Regions from separate parts of the Arthrobacter sp. TMN-50 genome, predicted to be linked through region 2. Evidence: riboswitches for the same ligand, from Rfam matches in the RefSeq annotation. Region 2 holds a riboswitch; the other holds the start of a gene.
What was found. A riboswitch is a leader RNA that binds a small molecule or an ion and turns the genes downstream of it on or off. The one in region 2 is predicted to bind S-adenosylmethionine.
Positions count from the first base shown of each region.

Region 1: it holds a riboswitch for S-adenosylmethionine, as region 2 does, so the genes downstream of both, ACX80A_RS00630 (aminotransferase class V-fold PLP-dependent enzyme) here and ACX80A_RS13925 (ABC transporter substrate-binding protein) in region 2, are expected to answer to the same signal.

Region 1 is NZ_JBTNDG010000001.1:125,770-132,796, reverse strand. It holds gene ACX80A_RS00640 (metal ABC transporter substrate-binding protein) at 1-87, opposite strand, end outside; gene ACX80A_RS00635 (class I SAM-dependent methyltransferase) at 136-894, opposite strand; gene ACX80A_RS00630 (aminotransferase class V-fold PLP-dependent enzyme) at 990-2,354, opposite strand; SAM riboswitch class IV at 2,390-2,503, opposite strand; gene hisN (histidinol-phosphatase) at 2,559-3,368, opposite strand; gene ACX80A_RS00620 (cold-shock protein) at 3,534-3,737, opposite strand; gene rsgA (ribosome small subunit-dependent GTPase A) at 3,840-4,973, opposite strand; gene aroA (3-phosphoshikimate 1-carboxyvinyltransferase) at 4,975-6,306, opposite strand; gene ACX80A_RS00605 (DoxX family protein) at 6,323-6,901, opposite strand.
Region 2 is NZ_JBTNDG010000016.1:40,762-47,788, forward strand. It holds gene ACX80A_RS13910 (dipeptide ABC transporter ATP-binding protein) at 1-636, opposite strand, end outside; gene ACX80A_RS13915 (ABC transporter permease) at 650-1,582, opposite strand; gene ACX80A_RS13920 (ABC transporter permease) at 1,610-2,593, opposite strand; gene ACX80A_RS13925 (ABC transporter substrate-binding protein) at 2,575-4,311, opposite strand; SAM riboswitch class I at 4,408-4,498, opposite strand; gene ACX80A_RS13930 (hypothetical protein) at 5,136-6,629, opposite strand.

The DNA.
Region 1 (7,027 bases), on a different contig from region 2:
GGGCCTGGCCAGCGCTGCGGGGCTGGCCCCGCAGGCTGCTACGGTCAGCGCTGTCAGCAGAGCGAGCGGAACCAGAAATTTCGGCATACCTAAATCTAACCCAAAGGAGTGCCTAAAAGGTAGCCTTTCGAGGTGTCAGGTCCGAGTCGCCCGCCAGGCATGGGTGAAGTAGGGCAAATCCACCGTGACATCAGGGGTGAATTTCAGCTCCTCGTGGAGGTACCAGTCGAGGTTGGCCTCCACCTTCGCGCGGAGGACAGGGGTGGCTCGCCGGTAATAGCTCCGCGATTTAGCCAGCTCCACGATGTCTGCGGTGGTCAGGGTCTGGGTCCAGCGCGCCGCCAGATGTTCGGGCCGACCAAAAGCCTGCCCGATTGCCGGCCGATGATCGGGCTTGTAGACATCCCCGGCGTGCATGATCCGGCTGAGTCGGTGCACCCACGGGAGCGAAACGTCCAACTGGTTCCAGAGGAGAGCAATCTGGCCGCCGGGAACGAGGATGCGGGCCGATTCCCTGGCCGCCGCCGCTGGGTCGAGCCAGTGCCAGGCCTGCGCGATCGAGACCAGCTGGACCGAGGCTGCCGCCAGCCCGGTCGCTTCGGCCGTACCCACCACGGTGGTCACCTGGGGGAGCTTGGTCCGGAGCACGTCAAGCATGCTGTGGGAGGGATCGACGGCGGTGACGTCCAGTCCGCGCTTCACCAGCTCCGCGGTGAAGAGTCCCGTGCCCGCGCCGACGTCGGCCGCGGTCGAGGCCCCGGCGGCTACGACCCAGTCGACGCTCTCTGCCGGGTAGCCGGGCCGGACCCTGTCGTATTGTTCACCGTCGTCGAGGTAGCCGCCGGCAAGGTGAATCCGCCGGGTGGCATGCAGACGTGGGCCGCCGCGGGGCATAGTGTGTTCTCCTTCGCAGGACGGGACAGGGTGGGCCTGTGCCTAGGGTATCGCGCACTGGGGGGCAGAATCAGAGGGAGGGAACCTGCGGTCGGCTATTCGCTGGTGTACGGCGCCGCGCCGGCCGTCCCCGGCGTATGGGGAGCCCAAGCCGGGAAGGTGCGGGTTTCGACCGCAGGAACCCAGCGTTCCTCGTCGACGATATAGTCAGCGGTCAGGCCGTGGGTCAAGAGGGACCGGAGGGCCCCGAGCAGGCGCTCCACATCGGCGAGTTGCGATCCGAGTCCGACGCTGGCCCTCAGCGATCCCGAGGGGAGACCGAGCCGGGTGAGCAGCGGATGTGCGCAGAACCTGCCATCGCGGAGCCCCACCCCGTGTTCGGCGGAGAGGTAGGCGGCTACCAGTCCGGCGTCGTACCCGGCGACCGAAAAATTGACGACGCCGATCGGTTCGGCGCTGTCGGGGAAGAGTCGGTGGACGCTGACTCCGGGCAGCCCGGCGAGGCCGGAGACCAAAGCGGACCGGAGTGCCTGTTCGTGGGATTGCCAGGCGCTGTGATCGAGCGCTGCGAGCATGCCCGCTGCGTGGGCGAGCGCGCCGGCGCCCACCACATTGGGTGAGCCGCCCTCATGCCGGGCCGGCCCGGTGGCCCAGGACACAGAATCGGCCCTGACCTGGCGCACCGCTCCGCCGCCGGCGAGATAGGGGGTACCGGCATCCAGCCAGTCGGAACGGCCCACCAGCACCCCCGCGCCGAACGGCGCGTAGAGCTTGTGACCCGAGAACGCCACATAGTCGATACCGTCCCGGCTGATGTCGATCCGACGGTGCGGGGCCAGTTGCGCTGCATCCACGACGATCCGTGCACCGTAGGCATGGGCCAGTCGCGCCAGCTCCCTGACCGGAAGCACCTCGCCGGTGACATTTGATGCGCCGGAGACCGCCAGCAGGGTCACCCCGCCGGCGGCCAGCTCGGCGCGGACCCGGTCCAGGGTATCGGCGAGCGTCGTACCGGCGGTGAGGCTGCGGTGCGGTAACTGCTGCCAGGGGAGCAGATTGGCGTGGTGCTCAATGTCGAGGTACAGCACGTCACCCGTGGCGGGGACGCACCCGGCGAGGAGATTCAGTGAATCGGTGGTGTTGCGGGTGAAGATCACCGTGTCACCACCACGTCCGCCCACGAACCCGCGGATCGCTGTTCTGGCATTCTCATACAGCGAAGTGGACACCTGGGAGGTATAGCCGGCGCCCCGGTGGATGCTTGCGTAGTAGGGCAGGACAGTGGTGACAAACTCCTGCACCTCGGCCAGGGCAGGGGCAGACGCCGCGTAGTCAAGGTTGACGTACCTAACCTCACCACCCCCGAGGACCGGGACCCGCAGGCCGCTCCCGACGACGTCGGCCAACGGGGCCACGGCCCTGGCTGGGTGCTGAGCCAGTGTACTGGGTGCAATGGTCATGAAGGGTCTCCAGAAATGTGGACCCCACGCAGGGGTGTCCGCGCTTGCCATACCCGCTCGGGTACGGCCTGGTCGTCACCCGGGGCACCCCGCCGCGACGGGAGGGTTGCCGGCCAGCAAACCGGGGTTTAGCGCTGGCACTCGTGACCAATAGCAAACAGCCTAGGGCACGAGGTGTGCCCGGGTTTATTTTATTACGGAATCTTAAAGTAGGTCATCCACATCGGGGTTGAGGATCTGCAGCACATCGTTGTGCAGCGTGCTGTTGGTGGCCAGGGCGTTGCCGCCGAAGGGGCCGTCCGTGCCCTCGAGGGAGGTGAAGCGGCCGCCGGCCTCGGTGATGATCGGTACCAGCGCCGCCATGTCATATAGGTTCAGCTCGGGTTCGCAGGCGATGTCGACGGCGCCCTCAGCGACCAGGCAGTAGGACCAGAAGTCGCCATACGCGCGAGTGCGCCAGACCGAATCGGTCAGCGTCAGGAATTCCGGCAGGTTTCCGCGTTCCTTCCAGCCCGACAGGCTTGAATAGGACAGCGAAGCGTCTTCAAGCCGCGACACGTTTGACACCTTGAGCCGGGTCGCTGCCGCCAACGATTTACCCATGTAGGCGCCGGTGCCGGTGGCCGCCCACCAGCGTTTACCGAGGGCGGGGGCGCTGACCAAGCCAACAACCGGCTGGCCCTCATCCACGAGGGCGATCAGGGTGGCCCAGACCGGGACGCCCCGCACAAAACTTTTAGTGCCGTCGATTGGGTCGATGATCCAGCGACGTGAGCCGGCGCCACTGCTACCGAACTCTTCGCCGAGGACCGCGTCGCGGGGGCGGGCGCGGGATAGCTGGCCCCGAATCGACTCCTCGGCTGCCTTATCGGCGTCGGTGACGGGCGTGAGATCGGGTTTGGTTTCGACCACCAGATCAAGGGCCTTGAATCGCGACATCGTCTGGTCGTCTACAGAATCGGCCATCACATGGGCAAGGCGCAGATCATCGTTATAACTTTGGCGGTGGTTCATACCTTCAACCTATCGCCTAACATCGCCATAGTGCGGGACGCTCTCCCGCCTGTGGCACCACTGATCGAGCGAAGACCCTTAAACAGCACAGGACACCGGCGGCGATGAGCCGCTTCGGTGTCCTGTGGGGAGCCGTCCAGTGGGACGGACTACGTCTAGGGGTTACTAGATAACGGTGATGTTCTCGGCCTGCGGTCCCTTGGGGCCCTGCGTGGTCTCGAAGTTGACCTTCTGGTTCTCTTCGAGCGCGCGGAATCCGCTGGAGTTGATTGCCGAGAAGTGGGCGAATACATCCGCGCCGCCGTCGTCAGGAGCAATGAATCCAAAGCCCTTTTCAGCGTTGAACCATTTGACTGTACCTGTTGCCATTTTTTCATATTCCTTGTGTGTGAGAATCCCCCCGTGCTTCGGGGTTCTCGTTGCGGTGTCAGCCTGGGGCGCAACACTGCAACTTCTTCAAGCGTATCAGGTCTATTGTTCGCCGAGCTGTTTGGCTTCCTGCATATTTCCCTTGGGCTCAGGGACGCTTGCACCCAGCAAACGCCGCAGCGAGGCAAGCCGTACCGGACCCGATACGCCCGCCAGCCCGTCCCGTACCCAGGGATCGAGGCCACACCTCACTGCGAGCCGGTCATGCCTGCAGCCCCGCGCACATTCGGCGGTGCCGGGTTCCAGATCGGGGAACGCCTGAAGAATCCGGTCAGGGTCGACATGGGCGAGACCAAACGAGCGAATGCCAGGGGTATCGATGATCCACGTTCCGGGCAGAGAATCGCCGGCCTTCAACGCGACCGCCGACGACGACGTGTGCCGGCCGCGCCCCGTCACAGCATTGACCCCGCCGGTGGCCCGGTTGGATCCGGTCAACGCGTTGACCATGGTGGACTTCCCAACCCCTGAGTGACCCAGCAGCACACTGACCTTACCGTCGAGGTGGGACCGCAACTGACTCACTGCATCGCCGAGGAGCCGGGCGGACAATCCGTCGTCCGAGGTGCTGTCAACCCCATCGGCATCGGCGGCGGTCCGGCTGATGATGACCGGCAGATCAAGGTGTCGATAGTTGTCGAGCAACCCGGCAGGATCCCGCAGGTCTGCTTTGGTCACGCAGAGGATCGGTTGGATACCGGCGTCGTACGCCGCCACCAGCGCCCGGTCAATGAATCCTGTTCTTGGTTCCGGGTTGGCTGCCGCCACAACAATCACCAGCTGGTCGGCGTTAGCGACCACTGCACGTTCTACCGGGTCGGTGTCGTCGGCGCTGCGGCGCAGCAGGGTTCGTCGTTCTTCCACCCGGACCAAGCGTGCCAGGGCGTCAGGCCCGCCGGAGAGGTCGCCCACCAGAGCCACCAGGTCCCCGGCGACCACCGGCGTCCGGCGTAGTTCCCGGGCCCGGGCGGCAATGACAAGTCGCTCACCCGCAGCGTCCTCGTCGACGACCGCGGTGTAGCGCCCGCGGTCGACGGTGATAATCCGGCCGGTGACGGCGTCGTCGTAGGCGGGCCGATCCTTGGTGCGGGGCCGGGAGCCTTTCTTGTTGGGCCGGACCCTGATGTCGGATTCGTCCCACGACCGTGACTCTCCACGGTTCCCCCCGGTGGCCACGTCAGCGCCAGCCGGAGGGGCGGGTCTGGGCGGACACCGTGCCGCCGGTCGCAGCGAGATGGGCCCAGAGTTCGGGGAACTGCGGCATGGTCTTGGCGGTGGTGCCGATGTTTTCGACCTCCACTCCCGCCACGGCAAGGCCGAGGATGGCGCCCGCCGTCGCCATCCGGTGATCCTCATAGGTTCTGAAGATTCCGCCGTGCAGCGGCGCGGGACTGATGGACAGCCCGTCGGCGGTCTCAGTAACGTCACCGCCAAGCCGGTTAATTTCGGTCGCGAGAGCCTTCAAACGGTCGGTTTCGTGGCCGCGCAGGTGAGCGATACCGGTGAGGACAGAGGGCGAGTCAGCCAACGCGCAGAGGGCCGCGACGGTTGGGGCAAGTTCGCTGGTGTCGGCGAGGGCCGCGCCCCGGATGCGGGAACCCCCCGTCACCGTCAGGGTGCCGTCGGTAAGGGAGACGTCGGCGCCGAGCGTCGCCAGGATGTGTCGCCATTGGTCACCCACCTGAGTGGTGCCCACCGGCCAGTTGGGGATCCTCACGGTGCCGGCAGTGACCAGTGCAGCGGCGAGGAACGGGCCGGCGTTGGAGAGATCCTGTTCGATCTGCACGTCGAAGGCACTGATGGGTCCGGGGGACACCCGCCACTGGTTCGGGACAGAATCATCTACCTCAACCCCAACCTCCCGCAGGACCCTCACCGTCATGGCGATGTGATCGAGGCTGGGAACGGGGGGGCCTTCGTGTTCGAGGTGGAGCCCGCCGGTGAAACGCGCGCCGACCAGCAGCAGGGCGGAGACAAACTGGGAAGAGGCGCTGGCATCGACGACCAGCCTGCCGCCGGGAATAACCCCGGCACCGGTCACCGAGAAGGGCAGTGACTGGCCGCCGTCGTCGTCAATCGTGGCTCCAAGCCCGCGAAGCGACTGAATTACAGCACCCATGGGCCGCTGCCGGGCATGGGGGTCGCCGTCGAATGAAGTTGTTCCCCGTCGCAGGGCGGCAAGGGGTGGGACGAACCTCATCACGGTGCCCGCGAGTCCACAGTCAATTGACGCGTCGTTGGGTTCGGAGAAGTCGACCGGCGTCACGAGCAGGTCGGGGCCAAACGCCCCGTCCCCGGCAACCTCGATGCATTCGGCGCCGAGGGCCCTGAGCGCGTTGATCATCAGCGCCGAATCACGGGAGATCAGGGGCGCCCTCAGGCGGGACGGACCGTCGGCCAGTGCGGCAAGAATCAGGAACCGGTTCGTCAGCGATTTGGAGCCGGGTACCTGAACTGTCGCATCCACCGGCGAGGTCGCGTGAGGTGCCAGCCAATGCGACAGTTCCATCTGGGTCACTGTGGTGCTAGCCCACCAGATCGGAGGCAGTCTTGCGAACAGACTTATTGGCCTTCTTCAGTTGCTTCTCGGTGTCACGCGCAATGGTTTTGGCGCTCTTCCGGGTGTCGTGGCTGAGGGCCTTGGCATTGCGCTTGGCGTCGGAGGCGAAGTGTTCGGCGCGCCAGGCGAGGCCGGGCCGCCCATTGGTATCCACCGAGGCCAACAGCACGGCGCCGAGCAGCGAAACGTTCTTCAAGAGCTGGTTCCGGCGGTTCTTCCGTGCCTCAGCCGTGGAGGAATCAGCCGACTTGAAGTCAACCAGAGTGTTCAGGCCTGCAGTGCCTACCAGTACCAGTGCCGCCAGCCGGGAGAAACGTCCAATGCCGAGCAACGCCGCAGCGCCGACCTGTGCCGCGCCAAGCGCCTGCGCGACGACCTTCTCGTTCGCGGTCACCGATGCTGCTGAGGGAACTGCCTTATTGATGCGGTCAAGGGTGGGGCGGAGTTGGGTGCCAGCGGATTCTGCGTTCCGCAACCGGTCAATTCCGGCGATCACAAACGAACTTGCGAGCATTGGACGGGCTATTACGCGAACAAGGGTCATGATTGCCTCCCGGCTGTGGACTGATTGGGAACTTGAGTCCTAGTTTTGCACTTTTAATTTGGTAAGGCGACACGGGTAGTTGAGACGCGGACTGAAAGCGTCACGACTGCAGGGTGCAGGGGGTGC
Region 2 (7,027 bases):
GGTCACATCGAGGGCAGAGGTTGGCTCGTCGGCGATAAGCAGTTCAGGTTGCAAGCTGAAGGCAATCGCGATGAGCACACGTTGCTTAAGACCGCCTGAGAGTTCATGGGGATACTGCTTCAGTCGTTCCTCTGGACGATCGATACCCACCAGGTCGAGCAACCGGAGGACCTCCGCCCGAACTGATTGACGGGTGCGCCGCTGGCCGTCGCGGTGCAGGTGGAAGACCTCCGCCAGTTGGGAGCCGACGGTTTTGACCGGATCGAGCGAAGCACCGGGATCCTGCGGTACCAGGGAAATCCGCCGGCCTCGGATCCGCTCAAGTTCCCTTTCCCGGGCCTCGGTCAGAATGGTTCCCCTTAGCGAGATGGACCCCGCGGTGCGCTGTGCTGTTGCCGGAAGCAGTCCGATAATCGACTTGACCAGAGTGGATTTTCCAGACCCTGATTCGCCAACCAGTGCAACGATCTCACCCCGATAGATGGTGAAATCGACGTCGTCGACGGCGGTCTTCGCACTGTCACCGCGTCCATACTCGATCGTTAGGCCGCGCACGGTCAGAAGAGATTCGTCTGCGCGACGCGGGGTCCGTCCGGGGGCCGCAGCCGGGGCGATGGGTGCTTCGTTGCTGTTCACTTGGTGCTCCTGACTAGATTCGGAAGGTGTTGAGGAGCTGCCGTCCGAGGGCGGCTAGCAGGATGACTGTGAGCACGATGACGAGGCCTGGCAGGGTAGTGAGCCACCACGCGGTGCCAAGGTATTGCCGCCCCTCGGCGATCAGGAGTCCCCATTCGGGGGTTGGCGGGGGAGCACCAAACCCGAGGAATCCCAGTCCGGAGATGGCCAGAATGGCGGCGCCCAGGTCGACTGCGAGCAGCGCCAGGACAGGTCCGCTGGCATTCGGCAGGAGGTGGCGAACAACAACGGACCAGTAGGTACCGCCATTGAGGAACGACGCCTCGATGAAGTCCAGGTTCCGCACCCGCAACACCTCTGACCGGACGACCCGTGCGAAGGACGCGACCGACGCGATGCCGATGCCGACACCCAGCGAGATGGGGCCGGGGGAGAACGCAGTGACGATAACCAGCGAGATCAGGAATCCAGGCACGGCCAGCAACACGTCCACGAGTCGCATGGCGGTGGCATCGGCGGCGCGTCCCGCGGTGGCTGCGATCACCCCAACGAGAGTCCCCACGACCAGACCGATGAGGACGGCCAGCCCTGCGGTCAGAAGGGTTTGCCGTGTCCCAAACACCACCCTCGTGAAGACGTCCCGGCCAAGATGATCCGTACCGAAGAGGTGCCTGACATCCGGTGCCTGGAAGTTATCGCGGGGCACACCGTCAAGCGGCGAGTAGGTGGTGAACCATTCAGGAGCGAGCGCCCAGGCAGCGACGACCCCCAAAGGCAGCGCCATCAACCACAGGGCGGGATTCTGAAAGCGGCGACGGGAGCCCGGTCCGGCCCGCCCAGTGGTGGGCACGACGCCGGGTCCGATCGTCGTCACTGGGCCGACGGACGGTACTGGACCGACGCTGGCAGGATAAACCTGGTGGTTGGAATCATTGAAGGCTGACATGAAAAAACCTCAATCGGAAGTAGGTCATCAAGCGGCTAGGGCCCGAGGGGCCCCTTGGCCGTTGCTTTTGAGGATGCGGGGATCAAGCAACGGGTACATCAGATCGACGGCCAGATTGACGACGACGAAAACCGTCGCCGTCAGGAGAACGAGCCCCTGCACAAGCGGCACATCCTGGGTAGTAACAGCCGTCAGCACCACCGAGCCCAGACCCGATCGGGCGAAGACGGTTTCAGTGATGACTGATCCCGCGAAGAGGCTACCCACCGTGATGCCCGTAATGGTCAGGGCCGGGCCGGCCGCGTTCTTCAGGGCATGCCGGAAGAAGATCCAGGTCCGTGAAGCCCCTTTCGCCCGAAGAACGTCGATGAAGGGCTGCTCGTAAACCTGATTCACGCACTTCAACAAGACCTGGGCGACGGGAGCCGAGACCACTGTCGCAAGCACCAGTACGGGGACCGCGAGAGACAGGAAGGAACCGTCCGGGAACAACGACATCACGCCCCAACGAATCGACAGCAGATCCAGCAGAACCAGTCCGAGCCAGAACGCGGGAATGGCTGCGAACAGGGGAGGCAGATTCACGAGCACTCGACGAAGCGCGCCTGACCGGGTCAGGGTGGCGCTGGCGACGATGAGGACGGCGATCAGCACTGCGAGGATAAAGGCCGACCCTGCAAGTGCCACGGTGGACCCGGCGACACCGCTGATCCGGTCCAGGACCGACTCACCGGATGCCAGCGAGTAGCCGAAGTCTCCCGAGAGGAGACCCACTAGTTGACTCAGGTATTGCACCGGCAACGGCTGGTCATAGCCGTACTGGCTTTTCATGGTGTCGATTGCTGCCTGATCGACCGCAGAGTCTGAGGTCAGGAAGATCGTCACCGGATCGCTGGGCAGAAGTTGCACCGCGAGGAAGACGAGAGTGTAGGCAAGCCAGACCACGAGAAGCGCCTGACCAATCCGTTGCACGAGGTAGCGGGCCATCGGTGCTAGCCACCCGTTTTCCATGCGCCTTGGAACACCGGGGCAGTGCCAGACGTAAACTCCACATGGGTGTCACTGTGGGCGCCGTAAACCTGGACCTCGTCCCACAGCACCAGCGAGTACGCCTTGTCGACCACCAGCGCGTATTGCTCTTCCGCCAGCAGCTCATCCCGCTCCGGGCCTGGCGCTGCAGCGCGTTCAGCAGCAAAGATCGCGTTCAGGTCTTCGTCGCTCGTGTGCGTCATCGTGTTGTTGGCTGGCTCGAAGATCGGGCCAAGACCGCCGTAGATGAACTGCCGGGTTCCGAAGAACTCGACCGATGGGTCTGGCATTGCCGTCGCCAGGAAAGTATTGTCACCAGCCCGGTTGTTGAGCTTGACGCCCAACTCCCGCCACTGCTGTTCGATCAGTTCGAAGGCGGGCTTGATGACCACCGAATTGTTGGAACTCGTCACGGTGACTTCAAGTTCAACTCCGCCCTTCGTGCGGATCCCGTCCGGTCCGACCTGCCAGCCGGCGTCGTCAAGCAGTCGATTGGCCTCGTCCGGTTGATACTCGAGCTCCTCGGACAAATCGGTGAATCCGGGCGCCTGGCGGTTCAGCACGGAGGCAGCGAGGTCGTAGCTGTCAGACAGAACGGTTTCCTTGAGACTTTGCCGGTCAATGCCAATCTGCAGGGCCCGGCGAACGTTCTCGTCGGCAAGCTTTCCGCTCCCGATGCGCACCGCCGCCATGTTGGCGGTCAGGTCCACCCCTTCCGCAGGCAGAACCTGGTTGCCGGTGGCCGCGAGCGTCTCCTCGTCGAGCGGCTGCAGGCCGCGTACCAGGTCCACCTGCCCCGATTGAACTGCCCCCGCGCGGTGGGCCACTTCGGGCAGATACTTGATGACCACCTTGTCCAGGTAGGCATCTCCCTGATTCGCGGCAGTCTCAGGAGCCCAAGCGTAGTCCGCCCGCTTGGCGAGGACTACTTCTTCGTCGGGTTTCTCCGACTCGAAGGTGAAGGGTCCGGACCCCGAAATTTGTGCGATGGCCGATTGTCCGGCGGCATCCAGTTCCAGTGTGGCGGGGGACACGAGCCCTGCCGTGACCGACGAGGTTGCGCGCAGGAAGTTTGCGTTGGGGGACGACAACGTGACGCGTACCTGGTCCTCGCCGATCACCTCGGCCGACTTGTAGCCGGCGAAATCCACGTTCGGCTGAATCTGGGCTGCCTCAATCCCGAGGCCCAGAGCATCGAAGTTGAGCTTCACGGCCTCAGCGTCCAGGGGGGCACCATCGCTGAAGGTGACACCGGGTCGGATGGTGAAGGTGAACTCGGTGGCGTCATCATTACCGGAGAATTCAGAGGCGATCCAGGGAACCAACTCACCCTGCTCGGGGTCGAAGTAGGTGAGTCGATCCAGCACACTATGGAGGACGTTCGATTTCTCATAGAACCGTGCGGATTGGGTCTGCCAGTTGTTGATCGGCGTCACCTCTGCGTACACCAGGGTTCCACCCTCAACGGGGTCACCGGTCGCGACGTCCGGGCCCGCGGCGGTGTTCGCAGCCGAACCGCAGGCGGTCAGGGCCAGCGCGGCGATGCTGAGCAGGGCTGTCACCCTAAATGGTCGCCGCGCGGTGACCCTCGTGAGCTGACTGTTCAGCCGAACGTGGTGGTCGCGTGAAGCGGGGTGGTCGCGTGAAGCGGGGTGGTCGCGTGAAGCGGGGTGGTCGCGTGAAGCGGGGTGGGAAATCATGCCGATCCTTTCAATAGTGATCGAGGTTCCCTATCCGCTCACGCTGAAGCATCGGACCGCCAGAAAGGAGGTCGATACCAACGGGGGACAAGGCTATCTCCATCGGTCCTGGCAGTAGCACCGGCCCCCGAAGGGGTGGTTGCTGCGGCTTCAACGAGCCAGGTCTCTCAGCCGCTCTGGATGGTGGTTCAGTCCCGGGGAGCGATACCCGGTGGACTACGGCGATCTAATCGCATATCGATTGGCCGATCAAGAAAATCGTGACTGACACGACTTTCGGCGAAACATTGGCCGTCGAATTGACCGACAGTTTTCTTTCAGCTTTTAGATTGCACCTCAATCACTCTGGCTTGAGGTGAGGCAGGCTGCCCGGCAGCTGCCGAGCTCGCTGATGGCGCGCCGGTACTGGCGGATGAGTAAAGACGCAGCAAGGTGCGTCTTTGATGGTCCTCTCGAACATTCGTTCAAACCGTTAGCGCGACATGTTGAGTTGGGACGAGTTGTTTCGGAGTCATTGACGATTGGTGAGTGACTGTTCAACATAGTGGGTGCATGCACAAATCTGACGAGCGGCGCTGTTCGTCCACCGTGCTGACAACCGCACCAGAGGACTTTGTCTCTATCAAATCAGGAACTTGAGGTTGTGACATATATTCGCCCAATGCCGCAACATGTTCACAGAAGTGGCGCACTGCTGGGAGGCCCGGACGGGCGTTCGTACTGGTCTCGAAAACTGAGGTTCCCGGTGCCCAGCTGCGATGAGTACTTTTAGCCGGAAAGAGCTCTGCCGTTCGTCGGTAGCGGCCTCCTGAGAGCCGCTTCATTCAGTGGGAGGTCGCCTTTGAAGCTGATGGCTTGTTGTCATTGCGGGCGTCGATGACGAAGACGTTTGGTGACTCATGAAGATTGAGTTCACGAAGTACGGTTTGTACTCGGACAATTTCTTCCGCCGTATAGCAAAGGATCAGCTTGAACGACTTGTTCGTGTTGTTCGCCGCCTCATAAATTGGGACTTGGTGCTCAAGGTTTCGCTTCAACTGTGAGTTCTTGCCCAGCTTCATCTCCACGAGGGTTTTATCGCCTGATCCCTTACTGACAGCATAATCCACGGGCCCTCTGCCATTGTTTGGTTCTCGGTTAACATCGAAGGCTGATCCGTGCCACAGACAGTAGAAGATTAGCTGCGCGTCTTTCTCTGTTCCCGCAACTCGCCCTTCCTTGTTTAGGAGCTGGTACCCTTCTTGGTCTTCAATGAAACGTTTGAAGGCTAGGATCCTTGCTCGAGTTTCTTGGAAACTGTTCCAAGGTAGATCATTGAAGTCGCTGGTCGTTGCGAGTTCCTTCGATACTTCTTTCACAGAGTCGATAAGGAGCTGCTTCATCTCACGAACACGCTCTGTGCTAAGCCGTTCCGCTTGGTCCCCTTCATCCTCCTTCAAGCGAATGTAGTGATCTATAAGTTCCGGGAAGGTGCGGATCGTCCGCTGGACTGCGCGGCTGACGTCTTCGCGTTTTGGCTTCAGTCCTAGTTGTTTTGTGAAGTAGGAATTGACTCTAGCCCGCTGCTGGTCGTCTGGTATGGCATCCGGCAACCGATCAAAACCAGAGATCAGATCATGATTGCTGATCCAGGTATCTTCCTTCGTCAATATATCGATGGGTGTGAGTATGAAGAACTCTGAACCCCTTGCGGGGAGATAGAACTTCAAGTGTTGCCATACCTCGGTCTCATAATTGAATCGAGCACGGGGTACATTAAAAACTTTGCAGTGCTTGGGGTCAAGTTGGGCCCGAGCGAAGGTCTGTGTGTACTCCAGAAGGAACTCTTTAATTAGATTCGTCGTGAAGTCGCTGATGTTGTCCTTGCCAACCCCTTCCTGCAGAAGACAGACCTTTTCTAGGTGGCTGCTCCTTGTGACCTTCTCATCGCCAAAATCTTGAAATATATCGTTCAACGATGCTTTCAATCCCCTAGCGAACTTGATGCCCAACCCACTTCCCCGGTTGCCGCCAAGGCACACTCCGAGCCAGTTTTCTTTGACCTCTTGGAACATGAACAGTTCTTTGATGGTTCCGAGGTCAAGCTCTTCAGATGCCCGCTCGCGCAAGTAGCCAAGGTATCGAAGGATGCCCTCATGAAGGGATTGGTAATCCGCCTTATTGCTATGGAATAACAGGAATGGGTCGATGAAAACGGGTAGATCCGAGATCACATTTATATCCAAGGCCCCGTAATCCTCAAGGCGCTCAACGTCGACTTCGAAATGTTCAGAAAAAAATAGTCGAATGTCGGGTTGGACGTTAGGCATAATTTTCACTTTCCCCGAGTGTTTTCTCTGAAGTCTAGGCCCTTTTGTGGAGCTGGGCCTTAGTGCGTCGGCGTGCGGCACGATGCGGTGGGCCGCGCTTCTGGTGGCCTTGCAGGCTTTCGAGGCCTACCGGACTGTCGGTGACGGTTGGCTGGATGAGCCGGAGAGAAGAAAGGGGCCGGTAGAGTCGTCGGGTGAGCGAAGCGCCTAGCCAACATGTATTTATCTCCTATGTCAGAGAAGACAGCGATCGAGTTGACTTGCTCTGCGATGTATTGCGCGCATCCGACATCCCCTACTAGCCCGGATTTTTCATCGGGCCTCTGATCGGCCGGGTTTTTGAGTTTGCCGCTGCTGATCGGGTGGAGGCCGCTTTTGGGCGTGACGGTGTGTCCCTTGGGCCGCCG